DNA from 2 places in the Streptomyces sp. NPDC003042 genome. Region 2 is predicted to be linked to the other one. Evidence: riboswitches for the same ligand, from Rfam matches in the RefSeq annotation. Region 2 holds a riboswitch; the other holds the start of a gene.
The links. A riboswitch is a leader RNA that binds a small molecule or an ion and turns the genes downstream of it on or off. The one in region 2 is predicted to bind glycine.
Positions count from the first base shown of each region.

Region 1: another riboswitch for glycine. It lies ahead of gcvT (glycine cleavage system aminomethyltransferase GcvT); the one in region 2 lies ahead of gcvP (aminomethyl-transferring glycine dehydrogenase).

Region 1 is NZ_JBSFTP010000114.1:3,901-11,808, forward strand. Features, by position in the region: gene ACWDYJ_RS33700 (ABC transporter substrate-binding protein) at 1-1,306, opposite strand, end outside; gene ACWDYJ_RS33705 (ABC transporter permease) at 1,348-2,340, opposite strand; gene ACWDYJ_RS33710 (enhanced serine sensitivity protein SseB C-terminal domain-containing protein) at 2,920-3,660, opposite strand; gene ACWDYJ_RS33715 (enhanced serine sensitivity protein SseB) at 3,752-4,486, opposite strand; gene ACWDYJ_RS33720 (AAA family ATPase) at 4,728-5,381, opposite strand; glycine riboswitch at 5,576-5,679, shown strand; gene gcvT (glycine cleavage system aminomethyltransferase GcvT) at 5,872-6,987, shown strand; gene gcvH (glycine cleavage system protein GcvH) at 7,088-7,471, shown strand; gene glyA (serine hydroxymethyltransferase) at 7,489-7,908, shown strand, end outside.
Region 2 is NZ_JBSFTP010000116.1:190-8,097, reverse strand. Features, by position in the region: gene ACWDYJ_RS33850 (FHA domain-containing protein) at 1-661, shown strand, start outside; gene ftsR (transcriptional regulator FtsR) at 679-1,443, shown strand; gene ACWDYJ_RS33840 (bifunctional nuclease family protein) at 1,507-1,980, shown strand; gene ACWDYJ_RS33835 (MerR family transcriptional regulator) at 2,149-2,787, shown strand; gene ACWDYJ_RS33830 (DNA polymerase IV) at 2,846-4,375, shown strand; gene ACWDYJ_RS33825 (PRC-barrel domain-containing protein) at 4,273-4,668, opposite strand; glycine riboswitch at 4,791-4,889, shown strand; gene gcvP (aminomethyl-transferring glycine dehydrogenase) at 5,086-7,908, shown strand, end outside.

The DNA.
Region 1 (7,908 bases), on a different contig from region 2:
CGCTCTTCACCTCGGGTGCGCGGTTGTTGCGCACGGCGATGGTGGTCTCGAAGCCGTCGGGCTTGCCACAGGCCTTGAGGGCCTCCTTGGCCTTGGCCTCCTGCGGCTCGCCCTTCGTCAGACCGTACGGGTCGTACGACTTGTCCGAGCCGGGGATGCCGGGCGGCAGCATGTTGGCGCCGAGGTCACCGCTGGTCGGGCCGCCGCGGGCGGTCTGCAGGGACTTCGGGTCGGCCGCGTAGATGACGGCCTTGCGGCACTCGATGTTGTCGAACGGCGCGACGGTCTGCGGGAAGGCGAAGTAGCGGATGTAACCCGTGAACGGGTTGTCCGCGTTGGCCTTGAGCGTCTCGTCCTTGAGGATCTTGTTCTTGGCGGCCGACTGGACGCCGGTGCCGTCGACCGCGAGGTCGATGTCACCGGACAGCAGGCGGGCGTCCATGTCGTCCGGGTTGGTGGTCACCGTGAAGGAGACCTTGTCCGGCAGACCCGTGCGGATCGTGTCCGTCTTCGGGTCCCAGTTCTCGTTGCGGACGAAGGTGGCGCCCTTGCCGGCGGTGAAGCTCTCCACCTTGTAAGGGCCGGTGGACATCGGCTTGTTGGTGTACGTGGCGCCCTGGTCCTTGCCCACCGGGACCGGCGAGGAGGACGGCATGGCCAGCAGGTAGCTGAAGTCGGAGTTGGCGCTCGCCAGGTTGAAGACGATCGTCTTGTCGTCCGGCGTCTCGACGGACTTCAGACCCATCTTGTTGGGGTCGGTGTCCTTGTACGGCCCGGGGTACTTCTGCCCCTGGTCGAGGATGTCGATCAGGTACGTGGGACCGCCGGACAGCACGTCCTGCGCGAAGACGCGCTCGATGCCGTACTTGATGTCCTTCGAGGTGATCGGCGAGCCGTCCTCGAACTTCACGCCGTCCTTGATCTTGAGCGTGTACGTCTTGCCGTCGTTGCTCAGGACCGGCAGGGCCTCGGCGAGGTCCGGGACCAGCTTGGTGCCGTCCTTGCCCGGCTTGCTGTCGTAGGCGAGCAGCTGGCGCACGTAGAGGCGCTGCATGTTCCACACGAAGCCGTAGTAGGCACGCGCCGGGTCGAGGTAGTCGACGTCCTGCGGCGACCAGAGCTTGAGCTCGCCGCCCTTGGTGGTCGACGGGTTCACGACGCCGGTGGTGGCGGCGTTGAACGCGGCGGCGCCGTTGCCCTTCGCCTCGGGCTTCTTGCCGTCGTCGCCCTTGTCACCGCACGCGGCGGTCAGCGACAGGGCGGCGATCACGGCGGTGATCGCGAGGGCCTGCTTTCTGCGGATCACGGTTGTCCAACCTCCATTGGTGGGTGAAACGTTTACGCGGTTCAGCTGCCCTTGGGGTCGAGTGCGTCACGCAGCCCGTCCCCGAAGAGGTTGAACGCCAGGACGGTGATGAAGATCGTCATACCGGGGACCACCATGTACATGGGGTCGTCCTGGTACATGGGGACGGCGTCGGACAGCATCTTTCCCCAGGAGGCCGTGGGCGGCTTGACGCCGGCGCCGAGGAAGCTGAGGGCTGCCTCCGTCAGGATGTTGGTCGGGATGATCAGCGTCGCGTAGACGAGGATCGGCGCGACCAGGTTCGGCAGCAGCTCCTTGATCAGGATGTAGCCGCGACCCGCTCCGAGGCTGCGCGCGGCCTCGACGTACTCCCGTTCGCGCAGGGAGATCGTCTGGCCCCGGACGATGCGGCCGATGTACGGCCAGCCGAAGAAGCCGATGACGACGATCAGTACGCCCATCCGGACGCCCGAACCCTCGAACCCCCACAGGGAGTTGGGGACCACGGAGACCAGGGCGATGGTGAACAGCAGCTGCGGGAAGGCCAGCAGCAGGTCCATCGTGCGGCTGATGATCCCGTCGACCCAGCCGCCGAGGAAGCCGGCGAGCGCGCCGAGCAGGCTGCCGATGACGACCGAGACGAAGGCCGCCAGGAAGGCGACGACCAGCGAGATGCGGGCGCCGTAGACGATCCGGCTGAAAACGTCTCGGCCGTTGGTGGGCTCGACGCCCAACAGGAAGTCGGAGCTGATGCCGCCGAAGGAGCCGATCGGCGTGCCGAAGTCCGGGTCGAGCATGTCCTCGTGGAACTCGTTGGGCGGGTGGCCCAGCAGGCTCACGATCTGCGGCGCGAAGATGGCCACCAGGATCAGGAGGATCACGACCACGCCGCCCGTCAGCGCGACCTTGTCGCGCTTGAGCCGCATCCAGGCGATGCGGCCGGGCGAGCGGCCTTCGATGGCCTTGGCAGGGACGTCGGCTACGGACACGGGTGCGGGTGTCTCCGCGCTCGTGTCATGCAGTGGTGCCGTCATCGTGGTGGGGACCCCTCTCGGCCGACGGGTGGCCGGCCCATGCCCGCCGCTGTAGCGGCGTTGGTGCGGAGTGGCGCTCGGAGTGCGTGGGACACGCGGATTGCGTGTGACGTGCGGTGTGAAGTGCGAGAAGTGCGGGAAGTGCTGTGCGGAACAACAGACGAAGCCCTGGTGCCGAACCGCGTCCCGCAGGACTGACCGGCTCTTGGGTGGGGAGTCTTCATCGGGCGCTCGACCAGCCGCCAGACCCGCAGATGAATGGATGCGTAAACGTGATCTGACGCTGGAGTTCCCGTTATCCGGACTCCGCTCACGGCTGAGCGGAGCAAGACCGTCCGTTCGGTACGGAAACGGACATCGCGCCCAACTGGCAGGAGGAGTGCGCCAATTGGACCCACAACACGGTCGATATCCGGACAAGACGAAGGCCGCCGGGAACCGTGGTTCCCGGCGGCCGAAGTCCGTCGGAGGGTGCTCGTCTCACAGTCCGGGCGAACGCCCGGACAGGGTTTTCCCACCGGCCCGGGGCGGAGCGACCCGCTGCCCGCAGGGGGCCTGGTAGGGGCCTGGCAGGGCGGCCTAGTACGCGGCCGCCTGCCCCTCGCGGTCGTAGAACGGGCGGGTCTGGGCACGCAGCCACATCGCCACCGGATCGTGCTCGTCCGCCAGCGCGACCGTGCACACCGGAACCCCTTCGGGGACCGCGCCGACCGACTGCCGCATCATCTCCCGTACGGATTCCAGCGCGGGCGCGGAGGCGTCGTAGAGGTCGAGGCCCACCGCCAGGTACGCCGACCCGAGCGACGGCTGCACCCAGGCGCGGCGCAGCGACCGTACGGCGGGCGTGCGGTGCGCGTGCTGGGTCAGCAGCCCGTAGAACTGCGGGAGCTCCAGGGCGGGCTCGGACAGCCGCAGCGGCCCCGCCGGCATCCGGTCCAGGCCGGTGGCGATCCGGCGCAGGTCGGCCCACGGCACGCCGAGGCCGCCGCCCTGGGCGTGCGGGTTGACCCACAGCCCCCAGCGGTCCGGGTAGAGGGCGCGGGCGATGTCCCGGCCCGTGACGACCTCGTAGCCGCGGTTCCAGCCGCTGGCGGCCAGCTCCTGCGGCGAGGTCACGCAGGGCGCGTAACCGAGGCCCTCGACCTCCATGCCGCCGTACTGGGCGTCGGGCGAGCCCGGCTGCCCCTGCCACAGCAGCATCCACAGCCGGCCCTCGGCGAGGGCGTGCAGAAATGACTCGTAGCTCTCATAGCGCCCGGGAGTCACCTGGCGCAGCATGTGCTCGACCTGCCCGGCCGCGGCCGTGCCTGACGCACTCACCCGGTACCCCTCTTCGTCCGCCCGTCGTCCACACCTACCCCGGACCGGCCGCCATGCGGGCGGCCCGGAAACCTCATCAGCTTAAGCGGCCCTACGGCAGGTAGAAGGGGCGTACGCGCTCACGAATCCAGTCCGTGACCGGGTCCTCGGCGGCGTCGAGCAGGATCAACTGCACGGGCCAGGGCGCCGGTACGCGGGCCAGGGCGCGGCCGAGGGCCTCCATCGGGGCGTTTCGCGATTCGGGATCCCATCCCAGCAGCCGGACACCGACGTAGAGTTCCGGCGCGCCGCCCTCCACGCTGGCGAGGCAGCGGTACGCGGCGGCGACCACCCCGGTCGCGCGGAACTCCTCGGCGGCGGCGGCGAGGAAGTCCACCGGGTCCTCCTGCCAGTCCGGCTCGAAGAGCCGCACCCGGCCACCGGTGGCCTCCCCGCCGAGCGGGGTACGCCCGGCCCGGCACAGCTCCGCGACGGCCTCCGGGGGAAGCGGAACCCCGACGGCGCCCTCGGGGTTGAGCGCGATGCCGAGCTGCGGGGGCAGGCCTCGGGCGAACTCGACGGCGGGGGCGACGGCGAAGTCCATGCCGGGGCCGGCGCAGAAGCGGAACTGCGCCTCCGAGCTGTAGACCGGGACGTAGGCGGCTCCGCCGATGTCCATGGTGGGAAGGCTGAGGCTGCCGTCCTCGGGCCCGCCGCCCTGGGGCAGCGGCACCCAGACGGGGCTGCGCCCCAGCACCTCCAGGATCCTCGCCCCGGCGTCCGCCTGCCCGAGCGCCGCCCCGAGCACCTGCTCCAACTCGTTCGCCGGCCAGCCGTTGCCCTGCATGTACCTCTGCCCTCCGTGTGGTCCCCGGGTCCCGCTCGTGCGGTGCTGAGGCTACCGGGGCCGGACTCGCAGCGCCGCCGCCGCCGGGGCTCCGCCCGGACCCGCGCCTCAAACGCCGGCTACGCAGCGCGCACCACAGGTCTCCGCCAGCCAAAATCCAGCCCCGCCAGGGGGTATCCCCGGACGGAGTCCAGGGGGGTTTGAGGCGCGGGGTCCGGGGCGGAGCCCCGGCAACGGCGCGTCAGGCGTGGAAGGCGATGTGGGTCACCGCGGCAGCGGAGCGGCGGTCCAGGAGGACCGCCGAGGCGCAGCCCGCCGGCGGGCGGCCCGCCTCGGCCTCGCGCAGCAGCCGCGACACGGCGCCGCGGTGGCGCGCGAAGGCGTACGCCGACACGCGCCGCCCCCGCGCCGCCTGCCCGGCCAGGGCCTCCTCGGCGGTCGTGTCCAGCAGGAGCAGGTGCAGCGAACGGCCCCGGCGGCGGGCGACCGCGGCGAGCAGACCCCGTACCCAGGCCTGCGTGCCGCAGTCGTGGACGACTACGGAGTCGCCGGAGCGCAGCCTGCGCCACAGCCCCCAGTAGTGCGCGGCCCGCACCAGCGGCCGGTACACCGCGTACGGCAGGACGCCCGGCATCCGGCGCTCCCAGCGCTCGCGGGCGTCCTGGGAGTCGATGCCGCCGCCCTCGGCGGCCCGCTTGATCAGCGTGCTCTTGCCGCCGCCGGGCAGGCCGGAGACCACGACGATGTCGCCGACCGGGTAGCCCAGCCGCTGGGGTCCGCGCGCGGCCGGGCCGCGCAGGTCCCGTACCGGACCGACGCCCTCGGCGGTCGGCCGCGGGACGGCGCCCGTGCCCCGCTGGGCCGGAACCCCGTCCACGGTTCCCGATGTGGTCACTACTCCGAATCTCCGCACAGTGATCGTCTCCCCCCGAAATGGGCCGCGAGGGCCCCGTGCCCACTGAGTGTAAAGAGACAGTAATCCGGCGGTCCCGGTTCCGGCCGGTGCGTTCTTCCGGGGCCCGCCGCCCGCTCCACGGCGTCCCGTGCAATGATGTGCGCCATCTGGACACCAACTGCATACCGGCCGCTTGAATCCGCGCGGGAGAGTCCCGGCAGGCCGCGAGGCCGTGCCCGGGCGCCGAAGGAGCAAGTACCTCCCTTGAATCTCTCAGGCCCCGTACCGCGTGGATGAGGCAGATCTGAAAAGCGAGCCGCGACGCGACCGTCCCTGACGGCACCGGCGCGCGCTCCACCCAAGGTGCAAACCGACGGGACCCCGCACACGGCAACACGCGGGAACTCGCGGCGAACCTCTCAGGTTCCGATGACAGATGGGGAGGATCGTCCTCGTCATGTCATGCCCTGGGACCCGGGAGCCACACCCAATGAGCACTGCCCCCCGTCTGACCGCGCTCGACGCGCTGCACCGCTCGCTCGGTGCGACCATGACCGACTTCGCGGGCTGGGACATGCCGCTGCGGTACGCCAGCGAGCGCGAGGAACACCTCGCCGTACGCACCAAGGCCGGTCTCTTCGACCTGTCCCACATGGGCGAGATCACGCTCACCGGCCCGGAGGCCGTCAAGGCCCTGGACTACGCGCTGGTCGGCAACATCTCCACCGTCGGCGTCGGCCGCGCCCGCTACACGCACATCTGCGTGGAGGACGGCGGCATCCTCGACGACCTGATCGTCTACCGCCTCGGCGAGACGGAGTTCATGGTCGTCGCCAACGCCTCCAACGCCCAGGTCGTGCTGGACGCGCTCACCGAGCGCGCCGCCGGCTTCGACACCGAGGTCCGCGACGACCGCGACGCGTACGCGCTGCTCGCCGTCCAGGGCCCGGAGTCCCCCGGCATCCTCGCCTCCCTCACCGACGCCGACCTGGACGGGCTGAAGTACTACGCCGGCCTGCCGGGCACCGTCGCGGGCGTGCCCGCGCTGATCGCGCGTACGGGCTACACGGGCGAGGACGGCTTCGAGCTGTTCGTCGCCCCCCAGCACGCCGTGGAGCTGTGGCAGGCGCTGACCAAGGCGGGCGAGGGCGTCGGCCTGGTCCCGGCCGGCCTGTCCTGCCGCGACACGCTGCGCCTGGAGGCGGGCATGCCGCTGTACGGGCACGAGCTGAGCCTCTCCCTGACCCCCTTCGACGCCGGTCTGGGCCGGGTCGTGAAGTTCGAGAAGGCCGGCGACTTCGTCGGCCGCGCCGCGCTGGAGGCCGCCGCCGAGCGCGCCGCCACCAACCCGCCGCGCAAGCTGGTCGGCCTGATCGCCGAGGGCCGCCGCGTCCCGCGCGCCGGTTTCCCGGTGGTGGCCGACGGTCAGGTCATCGGCGAGGTCACCTCCGGCGCCCCGTCCCCGACGCTGGGCAAGCCGATCGCGATGGCGTACGTGGACGCGGCGCACGCCGCGCCCGGCACCTCCGGCGTCGGCGTCGACATTCGCGGTACGCATGAGCCGTACGAGGTCGTGGCGCTGCCGTTCTACAAGCGGCAGAAGTAGCCCCACCGCGGCTTCCGCCGTACGGATACCCGTACGGCGCTGTCTCAGCACCCAAGACCACAGTTCGTATCCACTCCCCCGCATCCAGGAGAATCAGGCCATGAGCAACGAGCAGCAGCTGCGTTACACCAAGGAGCACGAGTGGCTCTCGGACGCCGTGGACGGCGTCGCGACGGTCGGCATCACGAAGTTCGCGGCCGACGCGCTCGGTGACGTCGTCTACGCCCAGCTCCCCGAGGTCGGTTCCACCGTCACCGAGGGCGAGACCTGCGGCGAGCTGGAGTCGACCAAGTCGGTCAGCGACCTGTACTCCCCCGTCTCCGGCGAGGTCGTCGAGGCGAACCAGGACGTCGTCGACGACCCGTCCCTGGTCAACCGCGCCCCCTTCGAGGGTGGCTGGCTGTTCAAGGTGCGCCTCACGGAGGAGCCGAAGGAAGCCATGTCCTTCGACGAGTACGCCGCGCTGACCCACTCCGCCAACTGAGACCCCAGGGGACCTTGATGTCTGTACTGAACACCCCCCTCCACGAGCTCGACCCGGACGTCGCCGCCGCCGTCGACGCCGAGCTCGTACGCCAGCAGTCCACCCTGGAAATGATCGCGTCGGAGAACTTCGCTCCGGTCGCCGTCATGGAGGCCCAGGGCTCGGTCCTGACCAACAAGTACGCCGAGGGCTACCCCGGCCGCCGCTACTACGGCGGCTGCGAGCACGTCGACGTGGTCGAGCAGATCGCGATCGACCGCATCAAGGCGCTGTTCGGCGCCGAGCACGCGAACGTGCAGCCCCACTCGGGCGCGCAGGCCAACGCCGCCGCGATGTTCGCGCTGCTCAAGCCGGGCGACACGATCATGGGCCTGAACCTGGCCCACGGCGGTCACCTGACCCACGGCATGAAGATCAACTTCTCCGGCAAGCTCTAC
Region 2 (7,908 bases):
CGGTTCCGGACGCATAGGTTTCGGAGAACCATCAACCTCAAGTACGGGTGGAGGGTTTACCTCGGACCCGTATGCCACCAATGCCTCCGCGGGGCAGCCGCGGCGCGAGGAGCCGTCCATGTCGGCCGAGCAGATTTGCAGCAGGTGCGGGCAACGCAGCGGTGCGGCGAGCCGGTTCTGCTCCAACTGCGGGGCGCCGCTGCGGGCGGGTCTGACGCCGGAGCGAGCCTCGGAGACCACGTCCACGATCTCGATCTCGGGCCTTGAGGCCTACGAGGCCGAGGCGTCGGGACAACCGCACGCGTCGTCCTCGCTGTCCCCCGAGGCCCAGGCCGCGGTGGAAGCGCTGCCGCCCGGTTCCGCTCTGCTGATCGTGCGGCGCGGACCCAACTCCGGCAGCCGCTTCCTGTTGGACGGCGAGCTGACCACGGCAGGCCGGCACCCGCAGAGCGACATCTTCCTGGACGACGTCACCGTCTCCCGGCGGCATGTCGAGTTCCGCAGGGGCCCGGAAGGCGGCTTCACCGTCTCCGACGTGGGCAGTCTCAACGGCACGTACGTGAACCGTGAGCCGATCGACTCCGTCGCCCTGCACAACGGCGACGAGGTGCAGATCGGCAAGTACCGGCTGGTCTTCTACGCGAGCCTGCGGGGCGTCTGACCCTCTGGGAAGGTCCCATGCTGCGTACCCCGACCGGCGGTGCCGCGAAGAACGGCACCGCCGGCACCGCCGGGCGGCTGGTGAGCATCGGCACGGTGCTGACCATGCTGCGTGACGAGTTCCCCGAAGTCACGATCTCGAAGATCCGCTTCCTGGAGGCGGAAGGACTCGTCGAGCCCAGGCGCACACCCTCCGGATATCGCAAGTTCAGCACCGGGGACGTGGAGCGGCTCAGCCGCATCCTGCGCCTCCAGCGTGATCACTACCTGCCGCTGAAGGTCATCCGCGAGCAGCTCGACGCACTCGACCGCGGCGAGCAGATCCGTATCCCGGCGCCCACCGCGCACGGCGATGGCGTGGACCCCACGAGCCCGGCCGCCGTCTACGGCGAAGTCGGCCGGGAGCGGCCGACCGTCGCCCGGGTCGGGCGGGCCGAGCTGATCGCCGCCGCGGAGGTCGACGAGGTCCAGCTCGTCGAGTGGGAGTCGTACGGGCTCATCTGTGAAGCTCCGGGCGGCGGATTCGACGCGGAGACGGTCACGGTGGCCCGGCTGATCGCGGATCTCGGTCGATTCGGGCTCGAGCCCCGCCACCTGCGCGCCATGAAGGCAGCCGCGGACCGGGAGGCCGGTCTGGTGGAACAGGTCGTCTCGCCGCTGCGCCGGCACCGCAATCCGCAGACCAGAGCGCATGCGGAGGCCACGATGAAAGAGCTCGCGGGCCTGTCCGTACGGCTTCACGAGGCCCTCGTGCAGACGGCTCTCGGGGTCCGTTTGCACTGACCGCGCCGACCGTGGTGGAGCCCCGACTACCCAAACCGGCCGGGCAGGTCCTAGGGTTGCTGTGTGAACGAGCTCGACGTTGTGGGTGTCCGGGTGGAAATGCCCTCCAACCAACCGATCGTGCTCCTGCGTGAAGTGGGAGGCGACCGGTACCTCCCCATCTGGATCGGTCCGGGGGAGGCTACCGCCATTGCCTTCGCCCAGCAGGGCATGGCCCCTGCCCGGCCGCTGACGCACGACCTGTTCAAGGACGTGCTGGAGGCGGTCGGTGAGGAGCTCACCGAGGTCCGGATCACGGATCTGCGGGAGGGCGTCTTCTACGCGGAGCTTGTCTTCGCCAGTGGGGTCGAGGTGAGTGCGAGGCCTTCCGACGCCATAGCGCTGGCCCTGCGGATGGGGACGCCGATCTATGGCAGTGACGGCGTGCTGGACGACGCCGGAATCGCGATTCCCGACGAGCAGGAGGACGAGGTCGAGAAGTTCCGCGAGTTCCTCGACCAGATCTCGCCAGAAGACTTCGGTACCGGCCCCCAGTGAGGTGTCCACCAGGAACTTTCAGCCCATTCGAGTAGCCTTTCCCCGCAATGGGGTACGGGAAACCACTCTCAGGGTGATTATCACTCGGCGTGCCGAGTGTGGCGATCGTTGACGCACCCGTGGTCACTGCCTACCTTCAAGGTGGCAGGTCAAGGACGGAGGGTCGGCGTGAGGATCACGGGCGACGGTACGACCGGGGGCACCCCCGCGCGGAGTGACGGTGGGCCGTACCCGCTGCACGGTGCTGCGGCGGGTTCCGCGCACCGTCAGCCGGCGCCGACGCAGGTCGGACCGGTGAACGACGACCCGGCACCCGAGCAGGTCGGCTACCGAGGGCCGACGGCGTGCGCCGCGGCCGGCATCACGTACCGCCAGCTCGACTACTGGGCGCGCACCGGGCTGGTGGAGCCCAGCGTGCGACCCGCGTACGGGTCGGGCACGCAGCGGCTGTACAGCTTCCGGGACGTGGTGGTCCTGAAGATCGTCAAGCGCTTCCTGGACACCGGGGTGGCGCTGCAGAACATCCGCACCGCCGTGCGGCACCTGCGCGACCGGGACCTTTCCGACCTCGAGCGCATGACGCTGATGAGCGACGGCGCGACCGTGTACGAGTGCACCTCGCCGGATCAGGTGGTGAGCCTGCTCCAGGGCGGGCAGGGCGTCTTCGGCATCGCGGTGGGCGTCGTCTGGCGCGACGTCGAGAACGCGCTGTCGCAGCTGCACGGGGAGCGCGTGGACACCGGCGAGACCGTGGTCGGCCACAACCCGACCGACGAGCTGGCCGCTCGCAGGAACCGGGCCGTTTGAAACCCCGCCCCGTCTTCGGGGCGGCCCATTGTCAGACACGTAAGGCAGCATCGGGGCTGTGAGAGCCGCGCCGACCATCCTGCATCTGGACATGGACGCCTTCTACGCCTCCGTGGAGCAGGCGTCGAAGCCCAGCCTGCGCGGGAAGGCGGTGATCGTCGGCGGGCTCGGGCCGCGCGGCGTGGTCGCGACCGCCTCGTACGAGGCCCGGCGCTTCGGGGTGCACTCGGCGATGCCGACCGCCCAGGCGCGCAGGCTGTGCCCGAACGGCGCCTACCTGTTTCCCCGCTTCAGCCTCTACCGGGAGGTCAGCGACCTGGTGATGGGCCTGCTGCGGGAGCTGTCGCCGCTGGTCGAGCCGCTCAGCCTGGACGAGGCCTTCGTGGACCTGGAGGCGGGCGGCACGGCCTTCGACGCGGTGGGGGCCAGGGCCACGGGGGAGCGGCTGCGGGCCGACATCCTGGCCGCCACGGGGCTCAGCGGCTCGGTGGGGCTGGCCGGGTCGAAGATGCTGGCCAAGGTGGCTTCGGAGGCGGCCAAGCCGGACGGGCTGCTGCTGATCGAGCCGGGCACGGAGCGGGAGCTCCTCGCGCCCATGTCCGTGCGGACGCTGCCCGGCGTGGGGCCGGCCACCGGGGAGCATCTGCGGCGTGCCGGGATCACCACGGTGGGGGCGCTGGCCGAGGCCGGGGAGGACGAGCTGGTCCGGATGGTCGGCCGGGCGCACGGGGTCGCGCTGTACCGGATGGCCCTGGGGCTGGACGACCGGCCCGTGGTCGCGGAGCGGGACGCGAAGTCCGTGTCGGTGGAGGACACCTTCGACGTGGACCTGCACGACCGGGTGCGGATCCGGAACGAGGTGCAGCGGCTCGCCGACCGGTGTGTGGGGCGGCTGCGGGCTTCCGGGCACTCGGGGCGCACGATCGTCCTCAAGGTACGGCGGTACGACTTCTCGACGCTGACCCGCTCCGAGACCCTGCGGGGACCGACCGACGACCCGGGTGTGGTGCGGGAGGCCGCGGCGCGGCTGCTGGAGGGGGTGGACACCACCGGCGGGGTGCGGCTGCTGGGGGTCGGGGTGACCGGGCTCGCGGACTATACGCAGGAGGACCTGTTCGCCCAGGTGCTCGCCGCAGAGGCCGCAGAGGCCGCCGAGCCCGGTGGAGAGGGTGTCGGGGAAAAGGAGAAGCAGGACGGGCCTGAGGAGCCCGGTGGGGCGCCCGGGGCCGAGGGGACGTCCGGAGAGCCGGAGGCGGCCCCCGAGCGGCGCTGGGCGGCCGGGAGCGACGTACGGCACACGGTGTACGGGCCGGGATGGGTGCAGGGCAGCGGGGTCGGGCGGGTGACCGTACGGTTCGAGCAGCCCGGGTCGCCGCCCGGCCGGGTCCGCACGTTCCGAGTGGAGGACCCCGACCTGGAGCCCTCCGATCCGCTGCCCCTCGTAGGCAGCGGGAACCAGGACCCGGCCACCGGCACGGGGCCTGCTCAGGCGTCGCCCGCCAGGCGGTCGGCGTCGCGGCGGTGCTCCTCGGGGGATGGGGACGGCGCGTCGTCGAAGCCGGGCGGGAGGGCCACGTCGAGGCCGTAGTGGTGGTAGAGCTGCAGCTCCTGCTCGGGGGAGAGGTGGCGTCCGACGCCGAAATCGGGGGCGTCCTTGATGAGGGAGCGTTCGAAGGGCACGCGCAGGGTGTCGTCGACGACCTCGCTGGGCTCCAGGGGGACGAATGCGTCCCGGCCGAAGAGGCCGGTCCGGACGGCGGCCCATTCCGGAACGCCCGTGGCATCGTCGAGGTAGACCTCGTCTACGGTGCCGATCTTGGCGCCGTTGCGGTCGAACGCCTTGCGGCCGATCAGGCTGCGCGGATCGATGTCGGTCTGCACGGTCCCTCCATACGGTCGCAGTGTGCACAACTCATCCGTAATGACTACAGAAGTGCATATCGGGAGAGGGGGCCACTCGAGGGAGTGTCCAGATCCTCGCTGGTAGGCTGGGCGATGGCTGTTGACCCTGTGCGGGAGAGTCCTCCGAGTGAACTCGACGGAGGCGCCGAAGGAGCAAATCCTCCCCGGAATCTCTCAGGCATACGTACCGCACGCGACGAGGCCACTCTGGAAAGCAGGAGCGGGTACCGGGACGCAGTACCGGTTCCCCTCCTCACCGACGGTGAAAGCCGGATCTCGTGGGACAACCCCATGAGGCCCGGTGAAGCTCTCAGGTTGAGATGACAGAGGGGGAGGCCGTCCGGGTGCCCGCGCCGTGGTGCCCCTCGCAGGTCGTACGACCAGGAGGCCTCCGTCATGACCGCCAACCGCATTCCGCTCTCTCAGCTGGAGCGAGGCATCCCCTTCGAGCAGCGCCACATCGGCCCGGACGCCGAGGCGCAGGCAAAGATGCTCGCCCACGTGGGCTACGGCTCCCTGGACGAGCTCACCGCCGCCGCGGTGCCCGATGTGATCAGGACCACCGAGGCGCTGAACCTGCCCGAGGCGCGCACCGAGGCCGAGGTGCTCGCCGAGCTGCGCTCGCTCGCCGACCGCAACCAGGTCATGTCGTCGATGATCGGTCTCGGTTACTACGGGACCTTCACGCCGCCGGTGATCCTGCGCAACGTCATGGAGAACCCGGCCTGGTACACGGCGTACACGCCGTACCAGCCCGAGATCTCGCAGGGCCGCCTCGAAGCGCTCCTCAACTTCCAGACCGTCGTCGCCGACCTGACCGGCCTGCCGACCTCCGGTGCCTCGCTGCTCGACGAGGGCACCGCTGCCGCCGAGGCCATGTCGCTGGCCCGCCGCGTGGGCAAGGTCAAGAACGGCGTCTTCCTCATCGACGCCGACGCTCTGCCGCAGACCATCGCGGTGATCCAGACGCGCGCCGAGCCCACGGGCGTGGAGGTCGTCGTCGCCGACCTGTCGGACGGCATTCCGGCGGAGATCGCCGAGCGCGGTGTCTTCGGCGTGCTGCTGCAGTACCCGGGCGCCTCCGGCGCGGTGCGGGAGATCAAGCCGGTCATCGACCAGGCGCACGAGCTGGGTGCCGTCGTCACCGTCTCGGCCGACCTGCTCGCGCTGACCCTGCTGACCTCCCCGGGCGAACTGGGGGCGGACATCGCCGTCGGCACCACCCAGCGCTTCGGTGTCCCCATGGGCTTCGGCGGACCGCACGCCGGTTACATGGCCGTCCAGGCCAAGCACGCCCGCTCGCTGCCCGGCCGCCTGGTGGGCGTCTCCGTCGACGCCGACGGGAACAAGGCGTACCGGCTGGCGCTGCAGACCCGTGAGCAGCACATCCGCCGCGAGAAGGCCACCAGCAACATCTGTACCGCGCAGGTGCTGCTCGCCGTCATGGCCGGCATGTACGCCGTCTACCACGGCCCGGACGGCCTGCGCACGATCGCCCGGCGCACCCACCGCTACGCGGCGCTGCTCGCCGCGGGCCTGACGGCCGGCGGGGTCGAGGTCGTGCACGGCGCGTACTTCGACACCATCACGGCCCGGGTGCCGGGCAAGGCCGCCGAGGTCGTCGCCGCCGCCCGCGAGGGTGGGGTCAACCTGTTCCAGATCGACGCCGACCTCGTCTCCGCCGCCTGCGACGAGACGACCCTGCGCGCCGACATCGAGGCCGTCTGGGCCGCCTTCGGCGTGAGCGCCGACATCGAGGCGCTCGACGAGACCACCGCCGAGACGCTGCCCGAGGGCCTGCTGCGCTCGGACGACTACCTGGCCCACCCGGTCTTCCACCAGCACCGCTCCGAGACCGCGATGCTGCGCTACCTGCGCAAGCTCTCGGACAAGGACTACGCGCTGGACCGCGGCATGATCCCGCTGGGCTCCTGCACCATGAAGCTCAACGCGACCACCGAGATGGAGCCGGTCACCTGGCCCGAGTTCGGCCAGCTGCACCCCTTCGCCCCGGTCGAGCAGGCGGAGGGCTACCTCACGCTCATCACCGAGCTGGAGGAACGTCTCTGCGAGGTCACGGGCTACGACAAGGTCTCGATCCAGCCGAACGCCGGCTCCCAGGGTGAGCTCGCCGGCCTGCTGGCCGTGCGCGCCTACCACCGGGCGAACGGCGACGAGCAGCGCACCATCTGCCTCATCCCGTCCTCCGCGCACGGCACCAACGCCGCCAGCGCCGTGATGGCCGGCATGAAGGTCGTCGTCGTCAAGACCGCCGACGACGGCGAGGTGGACGCGGACGACCTGCGGGCCAAGATCGAGCAGTACCGCGACGAGCTCGCCGTACTGATGATCACCTACCCCTCGACGCACGGTGTGTTCGAGGAGCACGTCGCCGACATCTGCGCCCAGGTGCACGACGCCGGCGGCCAGGTCTACGTGGACGGCGCGAACCTGAACGCCCTGGTGGGTCTGGCCAAGCCGGGTCACTTCGGCGGCGACGTCTCGCACCTGAACCTGCACAAGACCTTCTGCATCCCGCACGGCGGCGGCGGCCCGGGCGTCGGCCCGGTCGGTGTCCGCGCGCACCTGGCTCCGTACCTGCCCAACCACCCGCTCCAGCCGACGGCCGGTCCCGAGACGGGCGTCGGCCCGATCTCGGCCGCGCCGTGGGGCTCGGCGGGCATCCTGCCGATCTCCTGGTCCTACGTACGCCTCATGGGCGGCGAGGGCCTCAAGCGCGCCACCCAGGTGGCGGTGCTCGGCGCGAACTACATCGCCAAGCGCCTGGAGCCGCACTACCCGGTGCTCTACACGGGGCCGGGCAACCTGGTCGCGCACGAGTGCATCATCGACCTGCGCCCGCTGTCGAAGGCGACGGGTGTCAGCGTGGACGACATCGCCAAGCGCCTGATCGACTACGGCTTCCACGCGCCGACCATGTCCTTCCCGGTCGCCGGCACGCTGATGATCGAGCCGACGGAGTCCGAGGACCTCGTGGAGATCGACCGGTTCTGCGACGCGATGATCGCCATCCGCGGCGAGATCGAGCGGGTCGCGGGCGGCGAGTGGCCGGTGGACGACAACCCGCTGGCGAACTCCCCGCACACCGCGGCGGCGCTCGGCGGCGAGTGGAACCACCCGTACAGCCGTGACGAGGCCGTCTTCCCGGGCGGGGTCACGGCCGCCGAGAAGTACTGGCCGCCGGTCCGCCGGATCGAC